Regions from separate parts of the Mycoplana sp. 10N416 genome, predicted to be linked through region 2. Evidence: predicted binding sites of a transcription regulator. Region 2 holds the regulator's gene; each other region holds the start of a gene.
The links. Region 2 encodes PhoB, which activates phosphate uptake and scavenging genes when phosphate is short. Its sites were predicted from a motif close to TGTCATNNANCTGTCAT; they were not measured.
Positions count from the first base shown of each region.

Region 1: AC1DDS_RS00260 (LTA synthase family protein) is a predicted target of PhoB. The motif match lies at 4,339-4,355, and genes of this name have one in related genera.
Region 3: AC1DDS_RS08490 (DUF47 domain-containing protein) is a predicted target of PhoB. The motif match lies at 4,236-4,252, and genes of this name have one in related genera.
Region 4: phnC (phosphonate ABC transporter ATP-binding protein) is a predicted target of PhoB. The motif match lies at 4,338-4,354, and genes of this name have one in related genera.

Region 1 is NZ_JBFTIM010000001.1:50,525-58,195, forward strand. Features, by position in the region: gene AC1DDS_RS00245 (diguanylate cyclase domain-containing protein) at 1-1,450, opposite strand, end outside; gene AC1DDS_RS00250 (TolB family protein) at 1,622-2,446, opposite strand; gene AC1DDS_RS00255 (NAD+ synthase) at 2,464-4,140, opposite strand; gene AC1DDS_RS00260 (LTA synthase family protein) at 4,391-6,319, shown strand; gene mgrA (L-glyceraldehyde 3-phosphate reductase) at 6,456-7,487, opposite strand.
Region 2 is NZ_JBFTIM010000004.1:438,215-445,885, reverse strand. Features, by position in the region: gene AC1DDS_RS11410 (Hsp33 family molecular chaperone) at 1-396, opposite strand, end outside; gene argF (ornithine carbamoyltransferase) at 605-1,516, opposite strand; gene AC1DDS_RS11400 (acetylornithine transaminase) at 1,552-2,745, opposite strand; gene AC1DDS_RS11395 (GcrA family cell cycle regulator) at 3,171-3,689, shown strand; gene phoB (phosphate regulon transcriptional regulator PhoB) at 3,770-4,453, opposite strand; gene phoU (phosphate signaling complex protein PhoU) at 4,500-5,213, opposite strand; gene pstB (phosphate ABC transporter ATP-binding protein PstB) at 5,273-6,088, opposite strand; gene pstA (phosphate ABC transporter permease PstA) at 6,103-7,425, opposite strand; gene pstC (phosphate ABC transporter permease subunit PstC) at 7,422-7,671, opposite strand, start outside.
Region 3 is NZ_JBFTIM010000003.1:297,132-304,802, reverse strand. Features, by position in the region: gene AC1DDS_RS08510 (amidohydrolase) at 1-1,357, shown strand, start outside; gene aguB (N-carbamoylputrescine amidase) at 1,488-2,360, shown strand; gene AC1DDS_RS08500 (dual specificity protein phosphatase family protein) at 2,529-3,092, shown strand; gene AC1DDS_RS08495 (DMT family transporter) at 3,237-4,127, shown strand; gene AC1DDS_RS08490 (DUF47 domain-containing protein) at 4,269-4,913, shown strand; gene AC1DDS_RS08485 (inorganic phosphate transporter) at 4,913-5,923, shown strand; gene AC1DDS_RS08480 (DUF3300 domain-containing protein) at 6,278-7,671, shown strand, end outside.
Region 4 is NZ_JBFTIM010000009.1:4,715-12,385, reverse strand. Features, by position in the region: gene phnH (phosphonate C-P lyase system protein PhnH) at 1-131, shown strand, start outside; gene AC1DDS_RS18245 (carbon-phosphorus lyase complex subunit) at 135-1,241, shown strand; gene AC1DDS_RS18240 (alpha-D-ribose 1-methylphosphonate 5-phosphate C-P-lyase PhnJ) at 1,238-2,125, shown strand; gene phnK (phosphonate C-P lyase system protein PhnK) at 2,122-2,898, shown strand; gene phnL (phosphonate C-P lyase system protein PhnL) at 2,960-3,667, shown strand; gene AC1DDS_RS18225 (DapH/DapD/GlmU-related protein) at 3,664-4,278, shown strand; gene phnC (phosphonate ABC transporter ATP-binding protein) at 4,411-5,268, shown strand; gene phnD (phosphonate ABC transporter substrate-binding protein) at 5,351-6,256, shown strand; gene phnE (phosphonate ABC transporter, permease protein PhnE) at 6,359-7,321, shown strand; gene phnE (phosphonate ABC transporter, permease protein PhnE) at 7,332-7,671, shown strand, end outside.

The DNA.
Region 1 (7,671 bases), on a different contig from region 2:
ACACGGCACGGTTGCGGCCACCGTTCTTAGCGGTATAGAGCGCCGTATCGGCAACCACCATGAGGTCGTGCACGGTCCGGCCATGCTCGGGGTAGACAGCGACGCCAGCGCTGCTGCCGACAGCCAGCAGTTGTCCGCCGAACGGAATTGGGATCTGCGCGTCGCGCACCAGGCCATTGGCAAGATCGAGGAGAGCCTGCCTGTCGGTCATGCCGTGAAGCAGCACTGCGAACTCGTCGCCACCCAGGCGCGCCACCACTCCCTTGTCGGCGACCCTGCCCAGAAACCGGGAAGCGATCGTCCTGAGCACGGCGTCGCCGGCTGCGTGACCATGCCGATCGTTGACGGCCTTGAACTGATCGAGGTCGACCGCGAAGACGGCAAACGGACGGGTGTCCTTGTCGAGCAGTTCCTTCATGGCATCGTCAAAGCCGGAACGGTTGAGCAAGCCGGTCAGCGCATCGTGGCAGGCGAGATACGCATTTCGCGCTTCGCTTCGCTCCAGGGCCCGCACAGTCGAGGCGAACTTCAGCGCGACGAAACCCATGACCACGACGAAGATCGCGACCAGGGCGGTGATCTGCGGCATCGCCATCGACCAGACGAACGAGCCGGGGCGGTTCGGGCGCCAGGACGCAGCCATCGGGTTGAAGGCGTCGCCGCCGACACCGGTGAGCAAGAGATCGCTATCCTCGGTCGTGATCGGCAAGAAGCCCAGATCGCGGATCCCCAGGCGCTGCTCGGAATTCGCCAGCATCTTGGCCGTGATCGGCTTGACGGTGACCAACAGCACAGGCTTCTTGCGCGCATCCGGAATAAAAAGCCGCTTGGGGACGACGGACTGCACCACGATGATGCTCATCGTGCCGTCGATCATTCGCATTCCGGTGACGTTGATCTGCGCCAATGTCGGCGACAAGACGCCGCCGCTCTCGGCCGGCTTTGCAAGAAGCCAGCCGTCGCGCGTACGGCTGAGCGCCGCATAGTAGGCCGCTTCGGCGCGTTTGGTCAGGTCGCTGACCCAGTAGAGCAATTGGTCGGCATCATGCGGCCGAACGACGTGGCGATTGTGGACGGCCAGGACCGTCTCTTCGCCCGGCTTCGTGAAGACCATCCAGGAAAAGCCGAAATCGCTCCAGAGCCAGTCGCGCAACTCCCGGCGGATGAAATCGTCGCTGAACGAGCCGTCGGCCAGTTCATCGAAGCCTCGATCCCAGACGGACATTCCGCTCTGGTAAAGCACAACCTGTTCGATCTGCTGGCGGAACTCGTTCTTGACCAGCGTCTTTTCGGAGGTCGCAACAAAATCGTTCGCCTGCCGGATCGAGTAGTCAAGCACCATGAAATTGGCGGACGCGAACAGAGCGACGATCACGATCGCCGCAAGACCAATCATGATCTTGACGCTGCTCCGGCGCGCGACCGGACCCTCAGCCCCAGCATTCGCCATGTCTTTCCCCACCGACATGCTGGCGGTCTGCATTGCCGCCTTTTGCGTTTTGTCGCGGCACTTTGGCGCAAAAAGCGGGAATATTCCCTTAAGCAGCCTGGTTTCCGAACGGTTAAAATCTGAAGCTGCAGAACGGCCCTTGAAGCGTCACATGGTCGAGCCGCGAGCGCGTCAACCTGCAGGGGCGTAGCGCACAAAGGCGAACTCGTCGCCATCGGGTGACCAGTTCGGCACATTCATCGTCCCCTGCCCGCCGAGCAATTCGAACAGCACTCGGTCGTTTCGGCCGTCGGCATCCATCAACCGGAGGCGGACGCGCTGGTCACGGGGATGGTCAAGCACGTCGGCATCGTAGGAAAGCACGAGCAGGTGTCGCCCGTCCGGCGACGGATGCGGGAACCAGTCTGCCCATTGGCTGTCGGTGATGCGCGCGACCTCGCGATTTTCCGGCCGAACACACCAGATCTGCATGCGCCCGCTCCGGCTCGAATTGAAGTAGATGCGACCATCGGCCGACCAGTCCGGTCCGTCGTTGCGCCCCTCGCCGAACGTCAGCCGCTCCTCCTCGCCGCCTTCGACCGGGATCGTATAGATGTCAAAGAGATCCTCGCGGATACCGCAATAACAAATCCGTTTCCCATCCGGCGACCAGCCGTGCCAGTAGGACGGCAGCTTTGGCGTCACAAGGCGTGGCGTGCCACCCTCGGCGGGCAAAATGTAGATGGCCGACTTGCCGAATTCCGTCTTGTCGCAGATGGCCAGCCAACGCCCGTCCGGCGACAGGCCGTGATCGTTGTTGCAGCGGGTCGCAAATCCGGTGTCGAGCGGCAAAGGCGAGCCGCCGTCAAGCGGCAGCCGGTAGAGCCGGCCGTCGCCATTGATGATGAGAGACCGGCCGTCACGAGAAAAGTTCGGCGCTTCTACCAGTTGGTCGGTCTCCCAGGCGACGCGCGTCAGTCCCGTCCTGATGTTGTGTATCTCGACCGAGCTGCGCATCATCGCTCATCCCTGTCTCATCGGTCGCGGAACCGGTTGGTGATCGGATAGCGCCGGTCGCGGCCAAAATTCTTCTTGGTGATCTTCACGCCAGGTGCCGACTGCCGGCGCTTGTATTCGGCAATGTAGAGCAGGTGCTCGATACGATGGACGGTCGCTTCGTCATGGCCACGCGCGACGATCTCTTCGGTGCCCATCTCGTTTTCCACCAGGCACTCCAGGATGTCGTCGAGCACCGGATAGGGCGGCAGCGAATCCTGGTCGGTCTGGTTTGGCCGCAATTCGGCGGACGGTGCCTTGTCGATGATGTTGCGCGGGATCACTTCGCCGGAAGGGCCGAGTGCCCCGGGCGGCACCGAAGTGTTGCGCCAACGCGACAAGGCATAGACCTGCATCTTGTAGAGGTCCTTGATCGGATTGAACCCCCCGTTCATGTCGCCATAGAGGGTCGCATAGCCGACGGACATCTCGGACTTGTTGCCGGTCGTCACCACCATCGAGCCGAACTTGTTCGAGATCGCCATCAGGATGGTCCCGCGTGCGCGGCTCTGCAGGTTCTCCTCGGTAATGCCGGACTCGGTGCCTTCGAACATGTCGGACAGCGCGTCCATGAAGCCGACGACCGGCGCTTCGATCGGGACGATGTCATACCGGCAGCCCAGTGCCCTTGCGCAGGCCGCCGCATCGCTCAGCGACTCCTGCGAGGTGTAGCGATAGGGCAGCATCACGCAGCGCACCCGCTCCTCGCCCAGCGCATCGACGGCGAGCGCGGCACAGATCGCTGAATCGATGCCGCCGGAAAGTCCGAGCACCACGTTCTTGAAGCCATTCTTGTTGACGTAGTCGCGGAACCCCAGCATGCAGGCGCGGTAGTCCGCCTCCTCCTGCTCGGGCAGTTTGGCCATCGGCCCGCCGTCACAGCGCCAGGTGCCGTTCTCCTTCTTCCACGTGACGAGCGCGACCGATTCCTCGAACTGGCTCATCTGGAAGGCGAGCGACTTGTCGACATTCAGGCCAAAGCTCGCACCGTCGAACACGAGTTCGTCCTGTCCGCCGAGCTGGTTGGCAAAGACCATCGGCAACCCGGTTTCGATCACCTGTCGCAGCGCCACCTGGTGGCGCACGTCGACCTTACCGCGATAGTAGGGCGAACCGTTCGGCACCAGCAGGATTTCCGCTCCGCTTTCTGCCAGCGTCTCGCATACGCCCATGTCGTTCCAGATCTCCTCGCAGATCGGAATGCCGAGCCGGACGCCGCGGAAATTGACCGGACCGGGCATGGCGCCTTCGACAAACACGCGCTTCTCGTCGAACTCGCCGTAGTTCGGCAGGTCGAGCTTGTCGCGAAAGACGAGAATGCGTCCGCCATCGAGGACGGCGACGGAATTGTGCCGGCCGGTCGCACCCTGGCGGGGGAAGCCGACGACGACGCCCGGACCACCATCGGCGGTGTCGGCGGCGAGCGCATCGACGGCCGCATGGCATGCCTTGAGAAACGCCGGCTTCAGAACGAGGTCCTCCGGCGGATAGCCGGAAATGAACAGCTCCGTCAGTAGCAGCAGATCCGCTCCCTGACGGGCGGCGTCGGCACGCGCCTCGCGCGCTTTCGCCAGGTTTCCGGCGACGTCCCCGACCGTTGGATTAAGTTGGGCGACCGCAATGCGGAGCGTCGTCCTGTTGTTGTTCTCGTTCATCTCTGCCCTCGATCCGCACTCGCCCGGGCGTCATAACGACGGGCGGTCTCAAGACGCTGTTTAAAGGATGATCGCTGGTTTGAAAATGAAGGGTTTTCGTTTCCGCAAAGGCGCGTCAGGCGACGCGGCCGGATCGTGCGATCTGACGGCCAGCGAGCACCCGCCGGCGGCGGCGTGACTATTCATCCCCTGTTCAAGGTGACAGCGATATGACAGAGAGACGACACTTTTATGAAGCCTGGAGTAACGCGTGACCCTTGTAAGTTCTGCCGTCACGGCAACCGCCGTCGAGAAGCGGTTTACCGTCGACACAGGTCATCCCGCCCGCGTCGCAAAGACGATGGCGGTGCTGGGTTCCGTTGGCCTGACGGTGCTGCTCGCCGTCGCCACCGTCGCCGCCGTCGAACTGATCACGCGCAACTCGACCAATGCCACGATCACCTTCCTGACGACCTATGCGCAGCCCGGCTGGACCACCTGCGGCCTGTTCCTTCTTGCCTTTCTCGGTTTTGACGCGCTGATCGGCCGCCAGCACAAGGCGGTGCTGGTGTTGGCGCCGATCGCTATCCTTCTCGCCTTCATCTCCGAGCAGAAGCAGATCTTCCTGACTGATCCGCTCTACCCCACCGACCTGCTGTTCGGCCGCCAGATCATGGAACTGATGCCGGCGCTGGTTCGCGATCGGCCGTGGACGGCTGTCGCCGTCGGAATCGGCTCGCTGTCGGCCATCGCCGTACTCTTCTCGGTCTGGATTTTTGCCTGGAAGCGGTTTCGGCCGCTGACCCTGAAGGAGCGCGCCCTGCGGCTGGCGATCGCCGTTCCGCTGCTGGCAGGCTTCTCCTCGATCATGGACTACAACCAGTTTTCCTGGGTCCGCGATCGTCTGCACGTCTTCCCGATCATGTGGGACCAGGCGGAGAACTATCGCCACAACGGCTTCATGCTCGCCTTTGCGATCAACCTGCCGATGGCGAACGTCAAGGCTCCGGCCGGCTACTCGGGCGACGCGATCGACCATATTCAGCAGGAACCGCTTCCCGCAGGGACCAACCACCGCAGCAAGCCCGACGTGATCGTGGTCATGAGCGAGTCGCTATGGGATCCGACGCGCCTGCCGAGCCTGAAACTCTCCCCTGACCCGATGCCCGTCATTCGCGAGAACACGACCGGCGCGGTCTTCTCTCCGGAGTTCGGTGGACTGACGGCGAACGTGGAGTTCGAGGCGTTGACCGGCTTCTCCAACGCCTTCCTGCCAACCGGCAGCATTCCCTACCAGCAGTATGTCCGCAATCCGATTCCGTCACTGGCGACATTCTTCCGCGGCGAGGGCTACACCGCGCGTGCAATTCACCCCTTCGCCGGCTGGTTCTGGAACCGCACCTCTGTCTACAAGTCCTTTGGCTTCGAGACCTTCCGCACCGAAGAGACGATGCCTGTCATGACGAAACGGGGGATTTTCGCCTCCGATGAGGCGCTGACGAACGAGATCATCCGCCAGGCCGATGCACAGCAGGATCCATTCTTCTTCTTCGCCGTAACCTTGCAGGGTCACGGCCCCTATGAGCCGAACCGGTATGCGAAGAACACGATCAAGGTCGAAGGCAACCTGCAGTTTGCCGACCGACAGGCACTTTCCACCTATGCGCAGGGCGTGAAGGAGGCGGATGACAGCCTGAAGACGCTGATGGACTGGGCGAGCAACCGTGACCGCGAGACGATCATCGTCGTCTTCGGCGACCACCTGCCACCGCTGAACACCGTCTATACGGCGACCGGCTACATGAACAATGTAACCGCCTCCCGCCGCGGCTCGGTCGAGCAGATGAAGCAGGAGCACGAAACCCCGCTCATCGTCTGGTCCAACAAGACCGGCGTGAAGGAAGACATCGGCACCATCAGCCCGGCGCTGCTGCCCTACCACATCCTGACGGAGGCGGGCTTCGAGCACCCCTACTACACCGGCTTTCTCGGTCGTGTTCAGAAACAGTATGACGTCATCGACCGCTACCAGCTGATCGGCGACGACGGCAATGCGACGCCTGACTGGTCGCGCAAGAAGAACATCGATCCGCTCATTCGCGACTACCGGTTCCTGCAGCACGACATCCTGTTCGGCAAGCGCCGCGGTCTCGAGCGTTTCTTTCCCTCGCATGCGGGCGTTGTCGGCGCGGCATCCTGACGACCGGACATCGACGAAAAAGAACCCTCGTTTTCCAGGGACAACGAGGGTTCTTTGGTATTTGGGCCATTTTCCTTTCAGTAGGCGCAGTCGCCGAAGTCGAAAGGCATGTCGGCTGCGGGTCGGGACCGTACGACTATTCGAGTTCGGCTGACCGGGTCCAAAGGTTGATGTGGGCCTCGCGCGCGTAACCGTCGATTTCCGCCAGTTCCTCGGCAGTGAAATCAGCACGTTCCAGCGACTTGACGCAATCGACGATCTGGGCGGCACGGCTCGCGCCGATCAACGCCGAGGTGACACGGTCGCCGCGCAGAACCCAGGCGATCGCCATTTGCGCCAGCGTCTGGCCGCGGCGTTCGGCGATCTCGTTGAGCTTGCGGACGTTGTCGATGATCTCCGGGCGGATGAAATCCTTCTTGAGGAAATGGTTCTGTGCCGCCCGGCTGTCGCCCGGGATACCGCCGAGATATTTCGTCGTCAGCATGCCCTGCGCGAGCGGCGAGAAGACGATGGAACCGATGCCGAGTTCGTCGAGTGTGTCGAGCAGGCCGTCTCGCTCGACCCAGCGATTGAGCATCGAATAGCTCGGCTGGTGGATGAGGCAGGGCGTTCCGAGATCCTTGAGGATCGCCGCCGCCTCGCGCGTGCGCTGTGAGTTGTAGGAGGAAATGCCGACATAGAGCGCGCGGCCCGAGCGGACGATATGGTCGAGCGCGGCACAGGTCTCCTCCAGCGGCGTCTCGGGGTCGAAGCGGTGCGAGTAGAAGATGTCGACATAGTCGAGACCCATGCGCTTCAGGCTCTGGTCGCAGGAGGCGATCAGATACTTGCGGCTGCCCCATTCGCCATAGGGACCGGGCCACATGTCATAACCGGCCTTGGAGGAAATGATCAGTTCGTCGCGCAGGCCGGCAAAATCGGTGCGGAGGATTTCGCCGAAAGCGGTTTCGGCCGAACCGGGTGGCGGGCCGTAATTGTTGGCGAGGTCGAAATGGGTGATGCCGAGGTCGAAGGCCGTCCGGTACATCTCGACCTTCCGCTCGTGTGGCGTATCACCACCAAAATTGTGCCACAGGCCGAGCGAGACGGCCGGCAGCTTGAGGCCGGAGCGTCCGACGCGGTTGTACTTCATGGTGTGGTATCGATTTTCCGCGGGCTGCCAGGCCATCGTTCACTCCCTCTGTTTATTTCTTCGGCAATGGATACCCCCGCCCGGGGGCCTCTCACAAGGGGCAACTGAAACGCATCGGCTCTCCTGGCCGCGACCTCCGCGCCGGCACGCGATACCTGGACACTGGCTGCGTCTTGGGTGAGGCCGCCTTCTTCTTTCGTTCTCGCATATCCTCTCGCAG
Region 2 (7,671 bases):
GGCAAGGATACCCTTGCCGAGCAACTCGTGCGGGGCGACCTTGCCGGACTGTACCGCTTCCTCCAGCGCGTCGGCGTCGAACCGGGCATAGGCGCGCACGTTCTCGGGGCTGGAAAAGTCCGCGACGAGCAGATCGACCGGGCCGTCGCTCTTCGTCTGCAGGATCAACTTGCCCTCGAACTTCAGCGACGTGCCGAGCAAGACGGTCAGCACGATCGCCTCGGCCAGAAGGCGCGCGACGGGCTGCGGGTAGTCGTGTCGCTCGAGGATCGCGTCGAGCAACGGCCCAAGCTGGACCGCGCGGCCGCGCACGTCCAGGCCTTCCACCTGGAACGGCACGACGTGGTCGTCGCCGGCAAAATCGAGTTCGCCAAGTATCGGGGCTGGCTGGGCCATATTTCGCTCCTTCAACGCCATCGGCCGTCCGGCGGGATGCTGGCCACACCTGCCTGCGACGGCTGCGTTCTTCAGTGATTCTGCGCTATCGCCGTCGGAATGATCTCACATCCGGCGGATGCGACGCCAGCGGCGCCGCTGCAACATCGGGGTTCGCGCCATAGATCGTGGCGCGTCAAGCCGTTTTCAATAGGGCGTGAACGGCCGGTCAAATGGCGTTCAGGCACCAGGCAAGGATGGACTTCTGCGCATGCAGGCGGTTCTCCGCCTCGTCGAAGACGACCGACCGCGGTCCATCGATCACCTCATCGGTGACTTCCTCGCCGCGGTGCGCAGGCAGGCAGTGCATGAAGAGCGCGTCCTTGTCGGCCTTCTGCATCAGCGCCTCGTTCACCTGGAAGGGCTGGAAGATGTTGTGGCCACGGGCGCGGTGCTCCTGGTTCATGGAAACCCAGCAGTCGGTAACGACGCAGTCAACGCCGGCGACGGCCCGATCGGCGTCGTGGCAGAGCATGATCTCTCCGCCATTGTTGCGCGCCCAGTTGAGGATCTTGTCCTCCGGCTCGGAGCCAAGCGGCACGGCCATGTTCATGCGATAGCCGAAGCGGGCCGCACCCTCGACGAAGGAATGCAGCACGTTGTTGCCGTCCCCGGTCCAGGCGATCGTCCGTCCCTTCACCGGTCCGCGATGCTCCTCGAAGGTCATGATGTCGGCCATGATCTGGCAGGGATGCGTCAGGTCCGTCAGGGCGTTGATCACCGGCACGGTCGCATGCTCGGCCATCTCCAGCAGGCGCGCATGATCGGTCGTACGGATCATGATCGCGTCGACATAGCGCGACAACACCTTCGCCGTATCGCCGATCGTCTCGGCGCGGCCGAGCTGCATCTCGGTGCCCGACAGAAACAGCGTCTCGCCGCCGAGCTGGCGCATGCCGACGTCGAACGAGACCCGGGTGCGGGTGGAGGGCTTTTCGAAGATCATCGCCAGCATCTTGCCGGCAAGCGGCCTGTCGGCCGTGCCCTCCTTGGTCGCCGCCTTTCGCACCTTGGCGTCGTCGATGATCGTGCGAAGATTCTCGGCCGTCATGGCGGAGAGGTCGAGGAAGTGTCTGGCCATGCTGTCAGTCCTGCTGTTTGAGCCTCGGCAACGCCTCAGGCCTGCTTCTTCTCGGCGCTCAGTTTCTCCGCCGCCCGTTCGATCCGTGCCAGCCCCTCGCGCGCCTCTTCGGCCGTCGTGACCAGCGGCGGCAGCAGCCGCAGCACGTTGTCCCCGGCCGGGACGAGCAGCATGTGTTCCGCGCGAACCGCCTTGAGCAGGTCGGCCGAGGGAACCTTGGCCTTGATGCCGAGCATCAGGCCCTCGCCGCGGACATCCTCGATGATATCCGGAAAGCGGTCCGCCAGCGAGGCCAGGCCCTGACGCAGCACGAGCGCCACGTCGCGAACGTGTTCCAGGAACCCCTTTTCCAGCACGACGTCCAGGACCGCGTTGCCGACGGCCATGGCCAGCGGATTGCCGCCATAGGTCGAGCCATGCGTGCCCGCGACCATCCCGGCCGCAGCCTCCGCCGTCGCCAGGCAGGCACCGAGGGGAAAGCCGCCGCCGATGCCTTTCGCGACCGCCATGATGTCCGGCGCGACACCGGCCCATTCATGGGCAAACAGCCTGCCTGTCCGGCCGACGCCGGACTGCACCTCGTCAAGCACGAGCAGCAGCCCATATTCGTCGCAGAGCGCGCGCAGTTCCCGCAGAAACTCCTTCGACACGACGCGGATGCCGCCTTCGCCCTGTACCGGCTCGATCAGGATTGCCGCCGTCTCTTCCGTTATCGCGGCCTTTACGGCGGCGATGTCGCCGAAGGGCACCTGATAGAAGCCGGGCGCCTTGGGCCCGAAGCCTTCGAGATACTTCTCCTGGCCGCCGGCGGCGATCGTCGCCAGCGTCCGGCCATGGAAGGCCCCCTCGAAGGTGATGACGTGAAACTTGCCGGGATGGCCCTTGGCGAAATGATAGCGCCGCGCCGTCTTGATCGCGCACTCCAGCGCCTCTGCGCCGGAATTGGTGAAGAACACCTTGTCGGCGAACGTCGCGTCGATCAGCCGCTTGCCAAGCGTTTCCTGTCCCGGCACCTCGTAGAGGTTCGAAACGTGCCAGACCTTGTCGGCCTGGCTCTTGAGGCTGTCGACCAGATGTGGATGGGCATGGCCGAGCGAATTGACCGCAACGCCGGCGGCAAAGTCGAGATAGCGCGAGCCGTCTTCCGCGATCAGCCAGACGCCTTCGCCACGCTCGAAGCGCAGCGGCGCACGCAGATAGGTCTCGTAAAGCGGCGTGGCATCAGCCATGGCGCGTATCTCCTTCGCAGCGGATGCGGAAATCCATTCCCGTCTTGAGCTTTCCGTGTGGAAAAATGAAAAATGCCGCCCTGCGGCGGCCGCGGCACTATCAGCATTTCGGGGGTCGATGTCAATAAAAGTAGCTTCCATCCGTTCCGCCTCAATTGATCGCGTAGACGGACCCGAATTGCGCGCGGAAAGTGTCGCCGGGCAGTCACACCAAACTAGCAAGTTGGGGAAAACTGGAAAATCGATTCGGCCTGAATCGGGCGACTCTTGTCACAGAGTCCCCCTGTCAGTAGGTTAAAAGTCAATTGCTAGACTGCATGCGGCGGAACTAGTCACCCACAGTATCAAGGCGTTCCGTGCTCCGGAGCCATCCGGGGCATTGGCGACGGATTCCCGGTAGCGAACGCTGGAATGGAGGCGATAGGATGAACTGGACAGACGAGAGGGTCGAGAAGCTCAAGAAGCTCTGGTCCGAAGGACTGAGCGCCAGCCAGATCGCAGCACAACTCGGCGGCGTCAGCCGCAACGCGGTCATCGGCAAGGTGCACCGCCTCGCCCTTCCCGGTCGCGCTAAAGCCGGCGGCACGCCGACGGCGACACGGGCCAAGCGGCCGGCCGCCGCGCCGCGCCCCTCGAACTTCGCCCCGCGGGTCGTGACCCGCACCGTCGCCCGTCCGGCAGGCGCGACCGTCGTCAAGGAGGAAGTCGCGTTTGAGTACGACGACGCGCCGCTCGCGCGGATCAACACGAACGTCGTCTTGCCGATGTCGCGTCGGCTGGAACTGACGGAACTCACCGAGCGCACCTGCAAGTGGCCGAACGGCGACCCGCTGACGGACGATTTTCACTTCTGCGGCAACGAGTCCCCGGACAACTCGCCCTACTGCCTCTTCCATCAGCGCCTGGCTTACCAGCCGTCGGCCGAACGTCGGCGCATGCGGTAACCGGCGACACGCTGGAAAGAGACAGAATTGCAAACGGGCCCCGCGGGGCCCGTTTTTCGTTTCCGATTGTTTCCAGCCGATCAGGCCTCCAGCGAATAGCCGGCCCCGCGCACGGTGCGGATGACGTCCTGCATGTTGGAGAAGTTCAGCGCCTTGCGCAGACGGCCGACATGCACATCGACCGTGCGCTCGTCGACATAGATGTCATGTCCCCAGACGCCGTCGAGCAGCTGCGAGCGCGAAAAGACGCGCCCGGGAGAGGTCATGAAGAACTCGAGCAGGCGGAATTCCGTCGGACCGAGGCGCACCTCGCGCGTCCGGCGATGGACGCGGTGCGTCTCGCGGTCGAGTTCGATATCGCCGCACTTCAGCAGCGTCGAGACCACTTCCGGCCGGGCGCGCCGCAGCATCGCCTTCACCCGCGCCATCAACTCCGGCGTCGAGAAGGGCTTCACCACGTAGTCGTCGGCACCGGTGGCAAGACCCCGCACCCTTTCACTCTCCTCGCCGCGGGCCGTCAGCATGATGATCGGCAGGCGTTCGGTCTCGGAGCGCTGGCGCAGGCGGCGGCACAGCTCGATGCCGGAAACGCCGGGCAGCATCCAGTCGAGGATCAGGAGATCCGGTTGACGCTCCTGCAGGCGGATCTCCGCCTCGTCGCCGCGCAGGATCGTATCGACCTCGAAACCCTCCGCTTCGAGATTGTAGCGCAAGAGGACGCTCAGCGCCTCTTCGTCTTCGACCACGGTAATCTTGGGAACCATGCCTTGCGAACTCCGGCGTTCTAGAATTCAAACAATGCGACGCAGATCATTCCTTCTCCGCGCCGACTGAGGTGGTGTGATCGTCCTTCGGGCGCTCGCCTTCCGGTGGCGCACCCGTCGCCATGTAGAAGATCGTCTCGGCGATGTTGGTGGCATGGTCGCCGATGCGTTCGATGTTCTTGGCGCAGAACAGAAGATGGGTGCAGGGCGTGATGTTGCGCGGGTCTTCCATCATGTAGGTCAGAAGCTCCCGGAACAGCGAGGTGTAGACCGCGTCGATCTCGTCGTCGCGCTCGCGGATCTCCCTGGCCTTCTCGACGTTGCGCGACGCATACACGTCGAGCACTTCCTTCAACTGCATCAGTGCCAGTTCCGCGAGATGCTCCAGGCCGCGGGCAAGCTTGCGCGGCATGCCGGAACTCTGCACGGCGATGACGCGCTTGGCGTTGTTCTTGCCAAGGTCGCCGACGCGCTCGAGTTCCGCAGCGATGCGGATCGCGCCCATGATCTCGCGCAGGTCCGCCGCCATCGGCTGGCGCTTGGCTATCGTCAGGATCGCCTTCTCGTTGATCTGCCGCTCGGCAGTGTCCAGGATGACGTCTTCGGAGATGACCTTCTGCGCCAGCGCGGCATCGGTGTTGACCAGGGCGCGCACGCTGTCGCCCACCATCTGCTCGGCGGTGCCGCCCATCTCGGAGATGCGGCGCGCAAGGTACTTCAATTCTTCGTCGTAGACGGAAGCGATGTGGGGCGATGACATGGTGTTATCCTCAACTGGCGCCATGGCGCCGGGTATTCATTTGCGACGTTGCACCGGGTTCAGCCGAACCGGCCCATGATATAGTCCTGCGTGCGCTGGTCGTCGGGGTTGGTGAACATCTTGTCGGTGTCGTTCTCCTCGACCAGGTTGCCCAGATGGAACATGGCGGTGCGCTGCGAAACGCGCGCGGCCTGCTGCATCGAATGGGTGACGATGACGATCGTGAAGTTTTCGCGCAGCTCGTGGATCAGTTCCTCGACCTTGGCGGTGGCGATCGGATCGAGCGCCGAGCAGGGCTCGTCCATCAGGATCACCTCCGGACTGACGGCGACGGCGCGGGCGATGCAGAGGCGCTGCTGCTGGCCGCCGGAGAGGCCCGTGCCGCCTTCATGCAGGCGGTCCTTCACCTCGTTCCAGAGACCGGCCTTTTGCAGACTGTGCTCGACGACCTGGTCCAGATCCGCCTTGTTCTTGGCGAGACCGTGGATGCGGGGCCCGTAGGCGACGTTCTCATAGATCGACTTCGGAAACGGGTTCGGCTTCTGGAACACCATGCCGACACGGGCGCGAAGCTCGACCACATCGATCGCGGGGTCGTAAATGTCGTCCCCATCGAGCGTGATCGCACCGGTGACGCGGCAATTGTCGATCGTGTCGTTCATGCGGTTGAGCGTGCGCAGGAACGTCGACTTGCCGCAGCCGGACGGGCCGATCAGGGCCGTCACCGTATTCTCGCGGATGTTGAGGTTCACGTCGTAGAGGGCGCGTTTGTCGCCGTAGTAAACGGAGACATCCCTGCCGATCATCTTGTAAGGCACAGAGTTCATCTTCTTTTCCAGCGCTTCTTCAGCCACGGCTTCGGTCATGATGTTCATCTGCTTCTATCTCACTACCAGCGGCGCTCAAACCGGCGCCGCAACAGGATTGCGCCAAAGTTCATAATGATGAGGAAGACGAGCAGGACGATGATCGCCCCCGAAGTCCGCTCGACAAAGGCGCGCTCGGCCTCGTTCGCCCACATGTAGATCTGTACCGGCAGGGCCGTCGACGGATCGAGCGGCGTGGCGGGGACGTTGGCGACGAACGCGACCATACCGATCAGGAGCAGCGGCGCGGTCTCGCCGAGCGCGTGCGCCAGCCCGATGATCGTGCCGGTCAGGATGCCGGGCATGGCAAGCGGCAGGACGTGGTGGAAGATCGTCTGCATCTTCGAGGCGCCCAGCCCAAGGGCGGCCGCACGGATCGACGGCGGAACGGCCCGCAAAGCCGCGCGTGTGGCAATGATGATGGTCGGCAAGGTCATCAGCGTCAGCACCAGACCGCCGACGAGCGGCGCCGAGCGCGGCAGGCCGGCAAAGTTGATGAATACGGCAAGCCCGAGAAGGCCGTAGACGATCGAAGGCACGGCGGCGAGATTGTTGATGTTGACTTCGATCAGATCGGTCAGCCGGTTCTTCGGCGCGAACTCCTCCAGGTAGATGGAAGCGGCGACGCCGATCGGCAGAGACAGCACCAGCACGATGCCCATCAGATAGAGCGAGCCCACGAGCGCCACGCCGAGGCCGGCGGCTTCCGGCCGGCTGGAATTGCCATTGACGAACAGCCCGGTATTGAAACCCTTGGCGAGCACGCCTTCCTCCGCAAGCTGCTTCATCCAGCCGACCTGCTTGTCGGAAACCTTGCGGTTCTTCTCGTCGACGGTCAGGTCGAACTGCCCCTTGAAGGCGGAATCAATGGTGGCGCTGGCGAGAACGGTGACGGGCACAGTCTTGCCGATGATCGAGGGATCGTCGGCCACCATGTCGCGCAGCGTCACGCGCGCGCTATCCGACACCATCGCCGAAACCTGTTTCAGCGCCGCCCGATCGGTCGACTTGACGCCGAGTTTCTCGGCCAGCGCATTGCGCACCAGCAACGGATAGTTGGCGGTAACCAGCACCTTCGGATCGGTGGCGCGCTTGTTGGAGGGGTCGATGACCTTTTCGGAGAATTCGACCGGCAGCGTCATCTCCGTCTGCTGGAAGGCGGTGTAGCCCTTGCCGGCGACCGACCACAGCAGCACGAACAGGAACACGAGGCCGAAGACGATCGCGGCGAGACCATAGAAGCGGAAACGGCGTTCGGCGGCATAGCGGCGGCGAATGCCGATGTCGCGGCGCGGCGGCGCCTTGGAGACCGTATCGCCGGAAACCGCTGAGAGGAGATCGGTCATTCGTACTGCTCCCGGTATTTGCGGACGATATAGAGCGCGTAGATGTTGAGTGCGAGCGTGATGCAGAACAGGGTAATGCCCAGCGCGAAGGCCACCAGCGTCTGTGGCGAGGTGAACTCCAGGTCGCCGGTCAACTGGTTGACGATCTTTACCGTCACAGTCGTCATCGGCTCGAACGGATTGAACTGCATGCGCGCGGCGACGCCGGCGGCCAGAACCACGATCATCGTTTCACCGATCGCGCGG
Region 3 (7,671 bases), on a different contig from region 2:
CGACCTGCCGCTGCTCGAGGCGCAGTATGCCGATTACACGATCCTGTCGGAGACCGAGCGCGTCACCCGCCACCATCTCGACCGGATCATCTCCGACCGGCCCTTCATGATGGTGGCGCCGGACCGCCATACCGCCTGGGCGAACACGATCGCACTGGAGAAGGCGGGCATCCTGAAGGGCGGCGAGGTCGGCGTCGGCAACGAGATCGTCATGGGCGACGACGGACTTGCCAGCGGCGAACTGCGCGAATCCGACGCGATGCGCCCGGTCGCGGCACTGAGCGAGACCGGTGGGCGCGAGATGCTCGGCGTCGGCACTGGGGGCGACCCGGAGCACGTCACGCCTGAGGAGCGCGCCAAGGATATTGCCGTCATCAAGCGCGGGCTTGCCTATTGCGCCTCGCTCGGCATCACCTCGCTGCAGAATATGGACGGCAGCCTCTACCAGCTGGAGATGCTGGACGAGATCGAGAAGACCGACGGGCTCGCAGTGCGCGTGCGCATGCCCTTCCACCTGAAGAACTTCATGCCGCTCAGCGATCTCGAGGACAAGGCGGCCGCCTGGCGCGCGCGCTTCGAAACCGACAAGCTGCGCTGCGACTTCGTCAAGATGTTCATGGACGGCGTCACCGAGTCCGGTACCGCCGTGTTCATCGACGACTACAAGCACCAGCCGGGTTGGAAGGGCGAGCCGCTGTTCACCCAGGATCAGTTCGACAGCATTGCGACCATGGCCGACAAGCTTGGCCTGCAGATCGCCGTGCACGCGATTGGCGACGGCGCGGTGCGCATGGTGCTGAACGGCTACGAGGCGGCAATCACGGCCAATGGCAAGCGCGACAGCCGCAACCGCATCGAGCACATCGAGGTTGTCCACCCCGACGACATCGAGCGCTTCGCCGAAACCGGCACTGTCGCCTCGATGCAGCCGACCCATCCGCCGGGCAATGCCGGCCTGCCGCTGGAGCCGTACCTCTCCTATATCGGCGAGGAGCGCTGGCCCTATGCCTTCGCCTGGCGAACGCTCGTCGATGCCGGCGCGAAGATCGTCTTCGCCACCGACTGGCCGGTCTCGCCGCTCGATCCGATGAGCTGCATCCATGACGCGATGACGCGCAAGACCTGGAAGGCAGACATAGCCGACCAGCGGCTGACGTTGCAGGAGACGCTCGCGGCTTACACGAAGACCAGCGCCTGGGTCGAGTTCATGGAGGATCGCAAGGGCGTGCTCAAGAAGGGCTACCTCGCCGACGTCGTCGTCCTGTCCGGCGATGTCTCGCGCACGGCTTTCGAAGACCTCGCCTCGGTGCGGCCGGTCACGACAATGTGCGACGGTCGGATCACCTATCAGGCGTGAAACAAGAACGGTGACGCTTTAGCCCCTCGCCCAAACCTCTCCCCGCAGACGGGGAGAAGGTGCCGGCAGGCGGATGAGGGGCCGGTCGAACAGAAGGACTTGCGTCGCAAGCGAACAAGGGAGCATCACCATGCGGCAAGTGACGCTGGCAGCCACGCAGATGGCCTGCAGCTGGGATACCGACCAGAACATTGCCACCGCCGACCGGCTGGTGCGCGAGGCGGCGGGACGCGGGGCGAACATCATCCTGATCCAGGAACTGTTCGAGACCCCGTATTTCTGCCAGGACCAGTTCTCCGGCTTCAATGTGCTCGCACGGCCGCTGGAGGGCAATCCGCTGGTGGCGCATTTCGCAAGGCTTGCCGAGGAACTCGGCGTCGTGCTGCCCGTCAGCTACTTCGAGAAGGCCGGCCCGGCGCATTTCAATTCGGTGGCGATCATCGACGCGGACGGTAGCGTTCTCGGCAACTACCGCAAGAGCCATATCCCGGACGGCCCCGGATACACGGAAAAGTTCTATTTCTCGCCTGGCGACACCGGCCTCAAGGTCTGGAAGACCCGCTTCGGCACGATCGGCTGCGGCATCTGCTGGGACCAGTGGTTCCCGGAAGCGGCGCGCAGCATGGCGCTGATGGGCGCCGAAATCCTGCTCTATCCGACCGCGATCGGCACTGAGCCGCAGGACCCGACGCTCGACAGCGCCGCGCACTGGCAGCGCGTGATGCAGGGCCATGCCGGCGCCAACATGGTGCCCGTCGTCGCCTCGAACCGGATCGGCACCGAGGAAGGGCGCAACAACACCTCGATGACCTTCTACGGCTCGTCGTTCATCGCCGACCAGACCGGCGCGAAGATCGCCGAGGCCGACCGGCAGAGCGAGACTGTGCTGACCGCCACCTTCGATCTTGACGCCATCGAGCGCCAGCGCTGGGGCTGGGGCCTGTTCCGCGACCGCCGGCCGGAACTCTATCGGGCGGTTGGCACCCTGGACGGACAACTTTAGCAAGCGGAGCGGAGTGACCGGTGGTGTCGAGGCCCTGGCGGGACTCGCTCACTCGCTCCTGGGCGAGGTTGTCTCTAGCGCGCGCGTTCAGTAATCTGTCAGCTCGGCAAGCGACAGTGCGGTCCTTTCCCGGGCCGTCCGGCCGGCGGAGATTGCGGGAGGTGGAGTTTGGCGCGCAGATACCTTGCCTGGGCGGGAACACTGACGGCACTCATTGCTTTTGTGGTCAGTGCCTTTCTGATTGGCCTGCAGCTCGCCGGCAATTTCCACGAAGTCATTCCGGGTGAACTCTATCGCGCCGCCCAGCCTTCGGCCGCGCAGATCGAGCGCTATGTGAAGCAGTACGGAATCCGAACGATCGTGAACCTTCGCGGCCCGAGTAGTAGGCCGTGGTACGAAAGCGAGGTGGCAACCGCCGAGCGGCTCGGCGTCAGGCATTTCGATTTCGGGATGTCCTCGTCTAGATTGCTCACGCTGGCGAAGACGAAGGAACTCGTGGCGCTTCTGCGTGACGCGCCGAAGCCCATCCTCATCCATTGTCGTTCCGGAGCCGATCGGACCGGCTTGGTCTCACTTCTATATCTTCACCAGATTGCCGGCGTTGACGAGGAAATCGCCGAAAGGCAGTTGTCGATCCGCTTTGGTCACGTCGGCATCCCCTTCCTGTCGCCGGCCTTCGCCATGGACGAGTCCTGGGAGGCTTTGGAGCAAGCGTTAGGGCTTCCGAGCTGATTGTTGCGGAGACGTCTGCCGTTGCCGCGCTGCGCTTTTCTACAACGCGGAGAGCTGTGAACGAATTGTTGACACGAGTTTTAGTGATTGTCGCATCGTTTGGCTCTGTGCCATAGGCGGAGCAGCAGTCCACAGACGATCCCCATGTACATATCCGAACTCCTCGCCATTTCCTCCGCCGCCTGCGTTGCCTTGAGCGCCATTCTGATTGGTGAATTGAAGGGCCGCGTGCCGCTGATCGTGCTTACCCGTTGGCAGATGTTCGCCGGCTTTGCCATAACGGGTGCCGCATCGCTTGTTACTGGCGGCTGGCGTGCAATCGAACCGTGGCAGGCAGGTACACTCGCACTTTCCGGCCTGTTCGGCATCATCATCGCCAGTAGTGCCTATTTCGCGGCAATCTACATTGCTGGCGCGCGGATGACTTCGCTGCTCTATTCGTTGACCGCACCCTTCGCCGTGCTGTTCGGCTATCTGGGGCTCGGCGAAACGATAACTGGCCAGCAGGGCATCGGCATCGGGCTTGTGGTCGCAGGCGTAGCCTTGGCGATCTGCGGACCAAAGGAGGGCAATAGCCCGGCAACCCCTTCCAAGATCGGGCGCTTCGCCGGGCTGGGCATTGCGCTCGGCCTGATCACGGCAATTGGCCAAGCGATCGGCACGTTGGCGGCGCGGCCGGCGATGGCTTCGGGCGTGGAGCCCTTTACAGCCATGGCGATCCGCTCGGGCGTAGCTGCCCTGTTCTATCTTGTTCTGTCCTCGCTGCCCATTGCCGCGGTGAAGAGCACCGGTCACTTCACGACGCGAACCCGCCTGATAGCCTTCGCGGCGGCCTTCTTCGGCACCGGAGTCGGAATGTCGCTGCTGATGGCGGCACTCGCCCGCGGCAATGTGGGTATCGTCGCGACGCTATCATCGCTGACGCCGCTGCTGATCCTGCCCATGGTTTGGGTGCGGACGGGGAACGCGCCCACCGCTTCTGCCTGGTCCGGAGCCGCCCTGGCAGTCGCCGGCATCGCGCTGATCAGCCTCTGATACGCTAGTTCGCTTAAAAAACTGGGGAAGGACCGCATTGCGAACGCCAACCGGCGCGGCATTTCCGGTCCTTGCGTCTTTCCACGCCGGTTTCTCTGTTCTATGTGCTGTCGCAATTCTGTCATATATGGAAAAACGATCGTGCTGAGTTGGTTTCGTGCCCTGATGCCCCGGGAAGACCGGTTCTTCGACCTGTTCGACGCGCATGCGCTCACCGTCGTCGGCGGGGCGGAAGCGCTGGAGAAGGTGCTGGCCGGTGGGCCGGACATCGAGCAGTATTGCAACCGCATCGTCGAACTGGAAGACAAGGCGGACCACATCACCGCCGAGGTGCTCCATGCGGTCCGCAAGAGCTTCATCACCCCGTTCGACCGCGGTGACATCAAGGACCTGATCCAGTCGCTCGACGACGCGATCGACATGATGCACAAGACGGTCAAGACGATCCGCTTGTTCGAGCAGTCGAGCTTCGACCCAGGCATGCAGGAAATGGGGACGATCATCGTTCGGGCCGCCCGCCTCGTCGCCGAGGCCGTCCCGCTGCTGAACAAGATCGGGGCCAACATCACCCGCCTCAATGCGATCGCCGAGGAGGTGATGCGCATCGAGGGGCGGGCGGACGAATTGCATGAGGCGGGGCTGAAGGACCTGTTCCGTCGCCACGGCGCCTCCAACCCGATGGCCTACATGATCGGCAGCGAGCTTTACGGTCAGCTCGAGAAGGTCGTCGACCGCTTCGAGGACGTGGCGAACGAGATCAGCGGCATCGTGATCGAGAACGTCTGATGGAGGCCACCCTCGCCCTTCCACTGCTGGTGGCGCTCATCGGCATCGCCCTGCTGTTCGATTTCCTGAACGGGCTGCACGATGCGGCCAACTCGATCGCCACCATCGTTTCGACGCGGGTGCTCAGGCCGCAATATGCGGTGATGTGGGCGGCCTTTTTCAACTTCATTGCCTTCCTTTTCTTCGGCTTGCATGTGGCCGAAACGATCGGCCGAGGCATCATCGATCCGGCCATCGTCACGCCCTTGGTGATCTTCTCCGCCCTGATGGGGGCGATCGTCTGGAACGTCGTCACCTGGCTGTTCGGCATTCCTTCCAGTTCTTCGCACGCGTTGATCGGCGGGCTGGTGGGCGCTGGCCTGGCGCGAAGCGGTGGTGATGCCATAGTGTTCTGGGGCGTGGCGAAGACGGTCGGCGCCATCTTCATGTCGCCGGCCATCGGCTTCTTCCTCGCGCTGATGCTGGTATTGCTCGTCTCCTGGATTTTCGTGAAGCAGACGCCGTTCGCCGTCGACAAGGCGTTTCGAGGGATGCAGTTCATCTCCGCATCTCTCTATTCACTGGGCCATGGGGGCAACGATGCCCAGAAGACGATGGGCATCATTGCCGTCCTGCTCTTCTCGCAGGGCCATCTCGGCTCCGAATTCTACGTCCCCTTCTGGGTGGTCATCACCTGTCAGGCCGCGATTGCTCTGGGCACGCTGTTCGGCGGTTGGCGCATCGTGCACACGATGGGGTCGAAGATCACCCGGCTGAATCCCATGCAGGGCTTCTGCGCGGAAACCGGCGGCGCGATCACGCTGTTCGGTGCGACCTGGCTCGGAATTCCGGTCTCCACCACCCATACGATCACCGGCGCCATCATCGGCGTCGGCGCGGCTCGCCGCGTCTCGGCGGTGCGGTGGGGACTCGCGACGAACATCGTGGTTGCCTGGTTCGTGACGCTGCCGGCCGCGGCCTTGGTCTCGGCTCTGACCTTCTGGGTTGTCGGGTTGCTCGGCGGTCAATGACCGCCGGGCTGTGCGCCTCGATTGCGCGGCCGCGTCCTGAAGGTGAAAAACACCGGTATTCCCGCCAAAATCGGCAGCCTCGTTGAGGTGTTGCACTGCGCAGTCGGGGGCAGCAGGTCTCCGCCGCCTGCCGTGCATACGGGCGTGGCTACATGTAGCTACGGCATGGCCACTACCTTTCCTCGTTGCTTTGGAACACAATCGTGCGTGGGTTTAACCATGCCGTGATGCCGGGGCGTCTTGCGTTCCCAGCAACGTGAGCGTGATGGCGAGCTTTGAAGCGCTGGCCAGGTTGAGCGTCCTCGAGACTGAAGCTGAATGACCGGTGTGTGCCGGATGGGAGGTTTCAAGGTCATGGATTTCGAAAGGTTTTCAAGCTGCCTGCGCTCGAGCGTCGCCATCAGCCTTCTGCTGGCGACAGCGAGCGTTTCCTGGTCGGAATCAGCTTTGGCTCAGCAGCAGCAACAGCAGGCTTCCGCCCCTGCCAGTTCCGGCGGAGCACAGGCTGAACAGCCCGACCTCTTGACCGAGGACGAACTGGAGGTGCTGGTGGCGCGCATCGCGCTCTATCCGGACGAGTTGGTCGCTCTGGTCTCCTCCGCTTCGCTGTTTCCGCTGCAGATCGTCGAGGCCGAGCGCTTCCTGGAGAAGAAGAAGTCGAACAAGGACCTGGAGCCGGACAAGGACTGGGACGACAGCGTGATCTCGCTGCTGAACTACCCCGAGATCGTCAAGATGATGAGCGACGATCTCGAGTGGACGCAGTCGCTCGGCAGCGCGCTCGCCTACCAGCAAAAGGACGTGCTGATGGCGATCCAGACCTTGCGCGACAAGGCCGTGGTCGAGGGCATGATCAAGTCGGATGACAAGATCAAGGTCGAGGCGCAGGGCGACAATGTGATAATCCAGGCCGCCAATCCGGAAGTGATCTACGTCCCGCAGTACGAGCCGCAAATGCTCTACGAGCCCGGCTACGCGGCGGCTCCGATCAGCTACTACAACGATCCCTACCCGAACTACTACTATCCCACGGCGCCCTATTTCGCAGCGGCGATCACTGGTGCCGCGATCTGGGCGGCGGCGGTTGACTGGGACGACTGGGGCGTCTGGGGCGGCAATTGGGGTGGCGACGTCGACATCGATTGCGACAAGTGCTTCAACGACATCAACATCGACCGCGACAAGTTCAAGATGAACGACGTCGACTGGGCGAACATCGACCGTTCGAAGATCAAGTTCGACAAGAATCAGTTCGCCAATTTCGACCGGACCGAGTTCAAGAACGAGTTCAAGGGAAACCGCGACAACAACATCGCCAACCGTGCCAAGGACGTACGGCGTAACGGCGGTGATACGCTCGCGAATCGGGCCGGCAAGGTATCGGTCGACGACGTCCGCAGAAGCAAGGTCGATGCGCAGCGCGCGCGCGAACGGGCCGGGAACGCCGCTGGTAACAGGGCCGGTCAGGCGGCCGGCGCGCGTCGGGAGGGCGGCGGTGCGGGCGTCAACCGCCAGGGCGGAGCCAGCGCCGGCAAGGCCGCAGGCGCCAGACCGGCGAATGCCAACCGCAAGGTCAACAAGCCGAAGCCAGGCGGCCAGGTGCAGAAGCGCTCTGGCAATCGCCCGTCAGCGATGGGCAATGTCAGCAGCAAGCGCAACACACAGGCTGCCTCCAACCGTGGCCGGCAATCGATGAGTGGTGGCGGCCGCAGCAGGCCGAGCGCGAGCGGCGGCGGGCGTCGCGGTGG
Region 4 (7,671 bases), on a different contig from region 2:
CGGAAGCCTTCCTGTCGCTGGCGCAGGCCAATCGCGCACTCTTCCCCCGCGGCGTGGACCTGATCCTCGTGGCCGGCGACGCCGTCGTCTGCCTGCCGCGCACCACAATCATTCGAAACGGAGAGGCCTGAGCCATGTATGTTGCCGTCAAGGGTGGCGAGGCCGCCATTGCCAACGCCCATCGCCTGCTTGCCGATCGCCGTCGCGGCGACCGCAACCTGCCGTCCATCACCATCGAGCAGATCGTCGCGCAACTCGGCCTCGGCGTCGATCGCGTGATGGCGGAAGCTTCGCTTTACGACCGTACTCTTGCGGCACTCGCCATCCGGCAAGCCCGTGGCGACATGATCGAGGCGATCTTCATCCTGCGCGCCTATCGCACCACGTTGCCGCGGTTCGGCTACTCGTTGCCGGTCGAGACTGCGGAAATGGTTGTCGAGCGCCGCGTATCTGCAACCTACAAGGACCTGCCGGGCGGCCAGTTGCTCGGGCCGACCTTCGACTATACGCACCGCCTGCTGGACCCGTCGCTTTTGACCGACGAAGCGGTGGAGGCACCACTGGAGCGCGACGAAGCCGGCGAGCCGATCATGCGCGTCTCCGACATTCTCGCCGGTGAAGGTCTCGTCGAGGATGACGGCAGCCTGCCGGACGGCCATGTCGCAGGCGACCTGACGCGCGAGCCGCTGGAGTTTCCGATGGCGCGGGACCTGCGCCTGCAGGCGCTCGCCCGTGGCGACGAGGGCTTTTTGCTGGCGCTCGGTTACTCCACCCAGCGTGGCTATGCCCGCACCCACCCCTTCGTAGGCGAAGTGCGCATCGGCGAGGTCGAGGTGGAACTGGACATGCCGGAGCTCGGCTTCTGCGTCTCGCTCGGCCGTATCCAGGTCACCGAATGCCAGATGATCGCCCAGTTCAAGGGCTCTGCGAAAAACCCGCCGCAGTTCACCCGCGGCTACGGTCTCGTCTTCGGCCAGAGCGAGCGCAAGGCGATGGCCATGTCGCTGGTCGACCGGGCCTTGCGTGCGGAGGAATTCGGCGAGGACATCGTCGCGCCTGCGCAGGACGAGGAATTCGTCATTTCGCACTCGGACAACGTGCAGGCGACCGGCTTCGTCGAGCACCTGAAACTCCCGCATTACGTGGATTTCCAGGCCGAACTCGACCTCGTGCGCCGCATGCGGCGCGAATACGAAGCCGCGCAAAACTTGGGCAACGACCTTGCGGAGGCCGCAGAATGACGACGGCAGAACTGGCGACCTACAATTTCGCCTACCTCGACGAACAGACGAAGCGAATGATCCGCCGCGCCATCCTGAAGGCGATCGCCATTCCCGGCTATCAGGTGCCCTTCGCCTCCCGCGAAATGCCGATGCCCTATGGCTGGGGCACTGGCGGCGTGCAGGTGACGGCGGCGATCCTCGGGCCCGAGGATGTGCTGAAGGTCATCGACCAGGGGGCGGACGACACGACGAACGCCGTCTCCATCCGCGCCTTCTTCCAGAAGGTCGCCAACGTGGCGGTCACGACCAAGACGCGCGAGGCGACGATCATCCAGACGCGCCACCGCATTCCCGAGGAGAAGCTGACGGCCGGCCAGACGCTGGTCTACCAGGTGCCGATCCCCGAACCCCTACGCTTCCTCGAGCCGCGCGAGACCGAGACGCGCAAGATGCATGCGCTCGAAGAATACGGCCTGATGCATGTAAAGCTCTACGAGGACATTGCCAGGAACGGCCATATCGCCACGACCTACGCCTATCCGGTGAAGGTGGAGGGGCGCTACGTCATGGACCCGTCGCCGACGCCGAAGTTCGACAATCCGAAGATGCACATGTCGGAGGCGCTCCAGCTCTTCGGCGCAGGGCGCGAGAAGCGCATCTATGCCGTGCCGCCCTACACCGACGTCGTCAGCCTCGATTTCGAGGACCATCCGTTCGAAATCCAGAAGTTCGATCGTCCCTGCGCGCTCTGCGGCGCGGAAAATGTCTACCTCGACGAAGTCGTGCTCGATGACAAGGGCGGACGGATGTTCGTCTGCTCCGACACCGATCACTGCGAAGACCGCCGCGAACACGGCCATTGCGGCACCATGCTCGCCTACGACAAGGAAGCTGCACGATGAGCGATGAACCCCTTCTCAAAGTCCGCGACATCTCGAAATTCTATGGCGCGCGCATCGGCTGCCGCAACGTCTCCTTCGAGCTCTGGCCGGGCGAGGTCCTGGCGATCGTCGGCGAATCCGGCTCGGGCAAGACGACGCTGCTCAATTGCCTCGCCACCCGCCTGCCGGCGACCTCCGGCATGATCGAATATCGGATGCGCGATGGACAGATGCGCGACCTCGCCCACATGGGAGAGGCCGAACGCCGCTACCTGATGCGCACCGACTGGGGCTTCGTGCACCAGAACCCGGCCGACGGCCTGCGCATGACGGTCTCCGCCGGCGCCAATGTCGGCGAGCGGTTGATGGCAGTCGGGGAGCGCCACTACGGCAACATCCGCGACACCGCCGGCGACTGGCTGCGGCGCGTCGAGATCGGCACCGATCGCATCGATGACCAGCCGCGCGCCTTCTCCGGCGGCATGCGCCAGCGCTTGCAGATCGCCCGCAACCTCGTCACGTCGCCCCGCCTCGTCTTCATGGACGAGCCGACCGGTGGTCTCGACGTTTCGGTGCAGGCACGTCTGCTCGACCTGGTCCGCGGTCTCGTGCACGACCTCGGGCTTTCGGCGATCATCGTCACCCACGATCTCGCCGTCGCACGCCTCCTGTCGCACCGGATGATGGTGATGAAGGACGGTCACGTGATCGAACAGGGTCTGACCGACCGTGTCCTCGACGACCCGCGCGAGGCTTACACCCAGCTTCTCGTCTCCTCCATCCTGCAGGTTTGATCCGACCGCCGCGTGCCGGCTTCACGCCCGGCTGTGCCCGGTCCAGCAAAAGGACATCACCATGGCGACCCCACTCGTCGTATCCGAAGTCGCAAAGAGCTTCATCATGCACCTTCGAGACGGCATCCGCCTGCCGGTCGTCTCGGACGTCAATTTTTCCGTCAAGGCTGGCGAATGCGTCGTCCTCGGCGGACCGTCCGGCATCGGCAAGAGCTCGCTCCTGAAGATGGTCTACGGCAACTATGGCGTCGACGGCGGGCAGATCCTCGTCGAGCATGAAGGCAGGGTGATTGACCTTGCAAGCGCCGACCCGCGCACCGTTCTTGCCGTCCGCCGCGTGACACTCGGCTATGTCAGCCAGTTCCTGCGCGTCGTGCCGCGCGTCGCTGCGGTCGATGTCGTTGCCGAGCCGCTTGTCGCGGGCGGCGAGAATCCTGCGGTCGCGCGCGAAAGGGCGGAGGAAATGCTGTCGCGGCTGAACCTGCCGCGCGAACTCTGGCAACTGCCGCCCGCCACATTCTCCGGCGGTGAGCAGCAGCGCGTCAACATCGCTCGCGGCTTCATCACCGAGCACCGCATCCTTCTGCTCGACGAACCGACCGCCTCGCTCGATGCAAGGAACCGCGAGATCGTCGTCGGGATGATCGAGGAGAAGAAGCGGGCAGGGGTGGCGCTTCTCGGCATCTTCCACGATGACGACGTGCGCACGGAGGTGGCCGACCGGATCATAGACGTTTCCGCTTTCTCGCCCAGAAAGGCCGCCGCGTGACAAAGCTTTCCGAAACGCCGCTGATCGACCCGACCGCAAAAGTGACCGACTGCACGCTCGGCCGCTACACCGAAATCGCCGAGCGGTCCCGCATCAGCGAGACCGAGCTCGGCGACTATTCCTACATCATGGAGGACTGCTCGGTCTGGTGCGCCACGATCGGCAAGTTCGCCAACATCGCCTCGTCGGTGCGGATCAACGCCACGAACCACCCGACCTGGCGCGCGACGCTGCACCACTTCACCTATCGCGCTGCCGACTACTGGCCGGATGCCGACAAGGAAGCGGATTTCTTCGCCTGGCGGCGGGCGCACCGCGTGACGATCGGACATGACGTCTGGATCGGCCACGGTGCGACGATCCTGCCGGGGGTCAACGTCGGCAACGGCGCCGTCATCGGCTCCGGGGCCGTCGTCACCAAGGACGTAGCACCCTACACGATCGTCGGCGGGGTGCCGGCGAAACTGATCCGCGAGCGTTTTCCAAGGCAACTTGTCGAACGCTTCGAACGACTTGCCTGGTGGGACTGGGATCATGCCCGGTTGCGTTCTGCACTTGATGACTTCCGCGCGCTCGACGCGGAAAACTTCCTCGACCGCTACGAGGCCTGAACAAGCGCGAAGCCCGGGAAAACCGGGCTTTGTGGATTGTTACCGAACAGACATGAAACTGACATCCGGCCTTCATTGAGCACCTTTAAAGCCCCCTACAACGTCAATGAATGAACCCTCGAAAGGGATGCCATGTTTCGCCTGATGAACGTCACGCGCCGGTTTGGCGGGAACGCCGCGGTCAACGCGGTCAACATCGACATCCCGCAGGGCCAGATGGTGGGTGTCATCGGTCGCTCCGGTGCGGGCAAGTCCACCTTGCTTCGCATGATCAACCGGCTTGTCGAGCCGACCGAAGGGGCAATCCGCTTTGGCGATGTCGAGGTTTCCGCGTTGCGAGGCGCTGCCCTGCGCAACTGGCAGCGCGACTGCGCGATGATCTTCCAGCAGTTCAACCTGGTGCCGCGCCTCGATGTGCTGACCAACGTGCTGCTCGGCCGTCTCAACCATCGCTCGACGGCGCTCAGCATCCTCAACATGTTCACCCGCGAGGAGCGCATCATGGCGATCGCCGCCCTCGAGCGCCTCGGCATCGAGCAGACGGCACTGCAGATGGCGGGCACGCTGTCCGGCGGCCAGCAGCAACGTGTGGCGATCGCGCGTGCGCTGATGCAGCAGCCGAAGATGATCCTTGCCGACGAACCGATCGCCTCGCTCGATCCGCTCAACGCCAAGGTCGTGATGGACGCGCTGCGCGACATCAACGAGCACGAGGGCATCACCGTCATCACCAATCTCCACACGCTCGACACCGCCCGCAACTACTGCGAGCGCATTATCGGCATGTCCGCCGGCAAGGTCGTCTTCGACGGCGCGCCGCGGGACCTCGACGCCGAAGCGGTGCGGTCGATCTATGGCGCGGGGGCCGATGGTGCGGAGATCGATGAGACCATGACATCGACGAGTATTCGGCGCCAGCCTGCCGCGCTCGTGCAGGACAACATCAAGGAATCCGCCAGCGTGAAACCGTTGGCACTGGCCGGCATCTGACCGCGGCCAGGATCGAGTGGCCCACGTCAAGGGTCAAAGCCATTCTCAAAGCCGGCGTGGCCGGTCAAACAGGAGAGAAATCATGCTGAAGAAAGCTCTTTTCGGCGCCGTCGCCCTTTTGGCGCTGGTCGGCCACGCCCAGGCTGAAGAACTGAAGGAATTCCGCGTTGGCATCATCGGCGGCGAAAACGAAGCCGATCGCCTGCGCAACTACCAGTGCCTCGGCGACAAGCTGAAGGCCGAGTTCGGTTTCGAGAAGGTCTCCTTCTTCCCGGCTGCCGACTATGACGGTGTGATCCAGGGCCTGCTCGGCGGTACGCTCGACTACGCCGAACTCGGCGCCTCCGGCTTCGCCAAAATCTATCTCGCCGACCCCAAGGCCGTCGAGCCAATCCTGACGACGGTCCAGACCGACGGCTCCACCGGCTACTATTCGATCATGGTCGCCCGCAAGGACAGCGGTATCACCAAGGTCGAAGACCTGAAGGGCAAGAAGCTCGGCTTTGCCGATCCGGATTCCACCTCCGGCTACCTCGTCCCGCTCGTTACGCTTCCGGAATCGATCGGCGCGCCCGTCAAGGAATTCTTCGGCGAGACCGGCTTCGGCGGCGGCCATGAAAACCTCGTCCTCGAAGTGCTGAAGGGCAACTTCGATGCCGGCACGACCTTCGGCTCGGGCGTCGGCGAATTCAAGGACGGCTACACCTCCGGCAACCTGCACAAGATGGTCGAGAAGGGCGTTCTCGACATGAACGACCTGGTCGAGCTGTGGCGCTCGCCGCTGATCCCGAACGGCCCGATCGTCGTGCGCTCCTCGATGGCTGACGACATGAAGGCGAAGTTCAAGCAGTTCATGCTCGACCTGCCGAAGGCCGACGCGGCCTGCTTCTCGGCCATCATGGGCGGTGATTTCACCAACTTCACCGAAGTCAACACCGACTTCTACAAGCCGATCATCGACGCCCGCAAGGCAACGATCGGCGGCTGAGCCGACTGGGAAATCTGACGGCGTCGGCCGGTTTTGCTGGCTGACGCCATTTTTGAAGGAAGCCTCTTCCATCAGCGTAGAGGCGCAGACGCGGAAAGCGCCATGGCCCTCAACACCCTTCCGAAAGAGTTCAGCGAAAGCGGCGCGCTCATCGAGCGTCACTGGCAGGAGCTCGCCGCCAAGCGCCGGCTTTACTCCTGGGTCGGCTTTGGAATTCTCCTGTTCGCGCTGGGTGGTTCGATGTGGTTTGCCAACGCAACCAATGCCGGCAAGTTCTTCGACCGTCTCCCGCATCTCTTCGATTTCGTCGGCGGCATGATCCCGCGCGACGGCTTCGAGGTGTTCCGCGCTCTATTCGATCTGCCGTCTCCGTATGACGACGGCAGCTTCAAGTACAACTATCCGGAAGGCCGGCTCTACCTGACGGAGAGCTTCTATGTCCCGGAATATTTCTACAAGATGCTGGAGACACTCAACATCGCGATCTTCTCCACCATCCTCGGCGCGTTCTTCGGCTTTATCCTCTGCTTTCTGGCGGCGCGAACGCTGATGCCGAACCGCTTCGTGCGCGGCATCGTTCGTCGTCTGATGGAGATCCTGCGCGCCTTTCCGGAGGTGGTGCTGGCGGGCTTCTTCCTTGCGATCTTCTCGCTCGGTCCGCTGCCGGCAGTGATCGCGGTGTCGATTCACACGGTCGGCGCCTTGGGCAAACTCTTCTTCGAGGTGGTCGAAAATGCCGACATGAAGGCGGAGGAGGGGCTTCGCGCGGCCGGCGGCAACTGGATCGAGCGGGTCTGGTTCGGCATCGTCCCGCAGGTCATGCCGAATTTCATCAGCTACTTCCTCCTGCGCCTCGAGATCAACGTGCGCGCCTCCACCATCATCGGCGCCGTCGGCGGCGGCGGCATCGGCGAATTGCTGCGCCTCTCGATCGGCCAGAACCACCAGGCCAAGACGCTGGCGATCATCCTTCTGCTCTTCCTAACGATCGTCGCCGTCGATCAATTATCTGCCTGGGCAAGACGCCGTTTCGTCGGCGACCAGGCCTTCCAACTCGCACAGTAAGGACCGAACGATGGCCAAGCTTCACATGTCCGAGATGGAACAGGTCGCCGCCCGGCATCCGGAGATTTTCGCGCGTTCCTTCTGGTCTCGCTTACGCACGCCACTGGTTGTGCTGGCCGCGGTGCTCTATGGCCTCTATTGTTGGTGGTTTTTCGCCGTCGGCACGGTGCTCCACAATGCGAATTGGTCTCTCGCCGGCACCTATCTCGCCGACTGGGTGTCCTATGAAGTACGCCCGGAGTTCCGCATGGCCCCGGACGGAACCATGCAGATCCGATACCCGCGCTATTCACCGCTCGGCGACAATCCCAATCCTGACTGGCTGACCGCAACCCGTGAAACGGTGACGC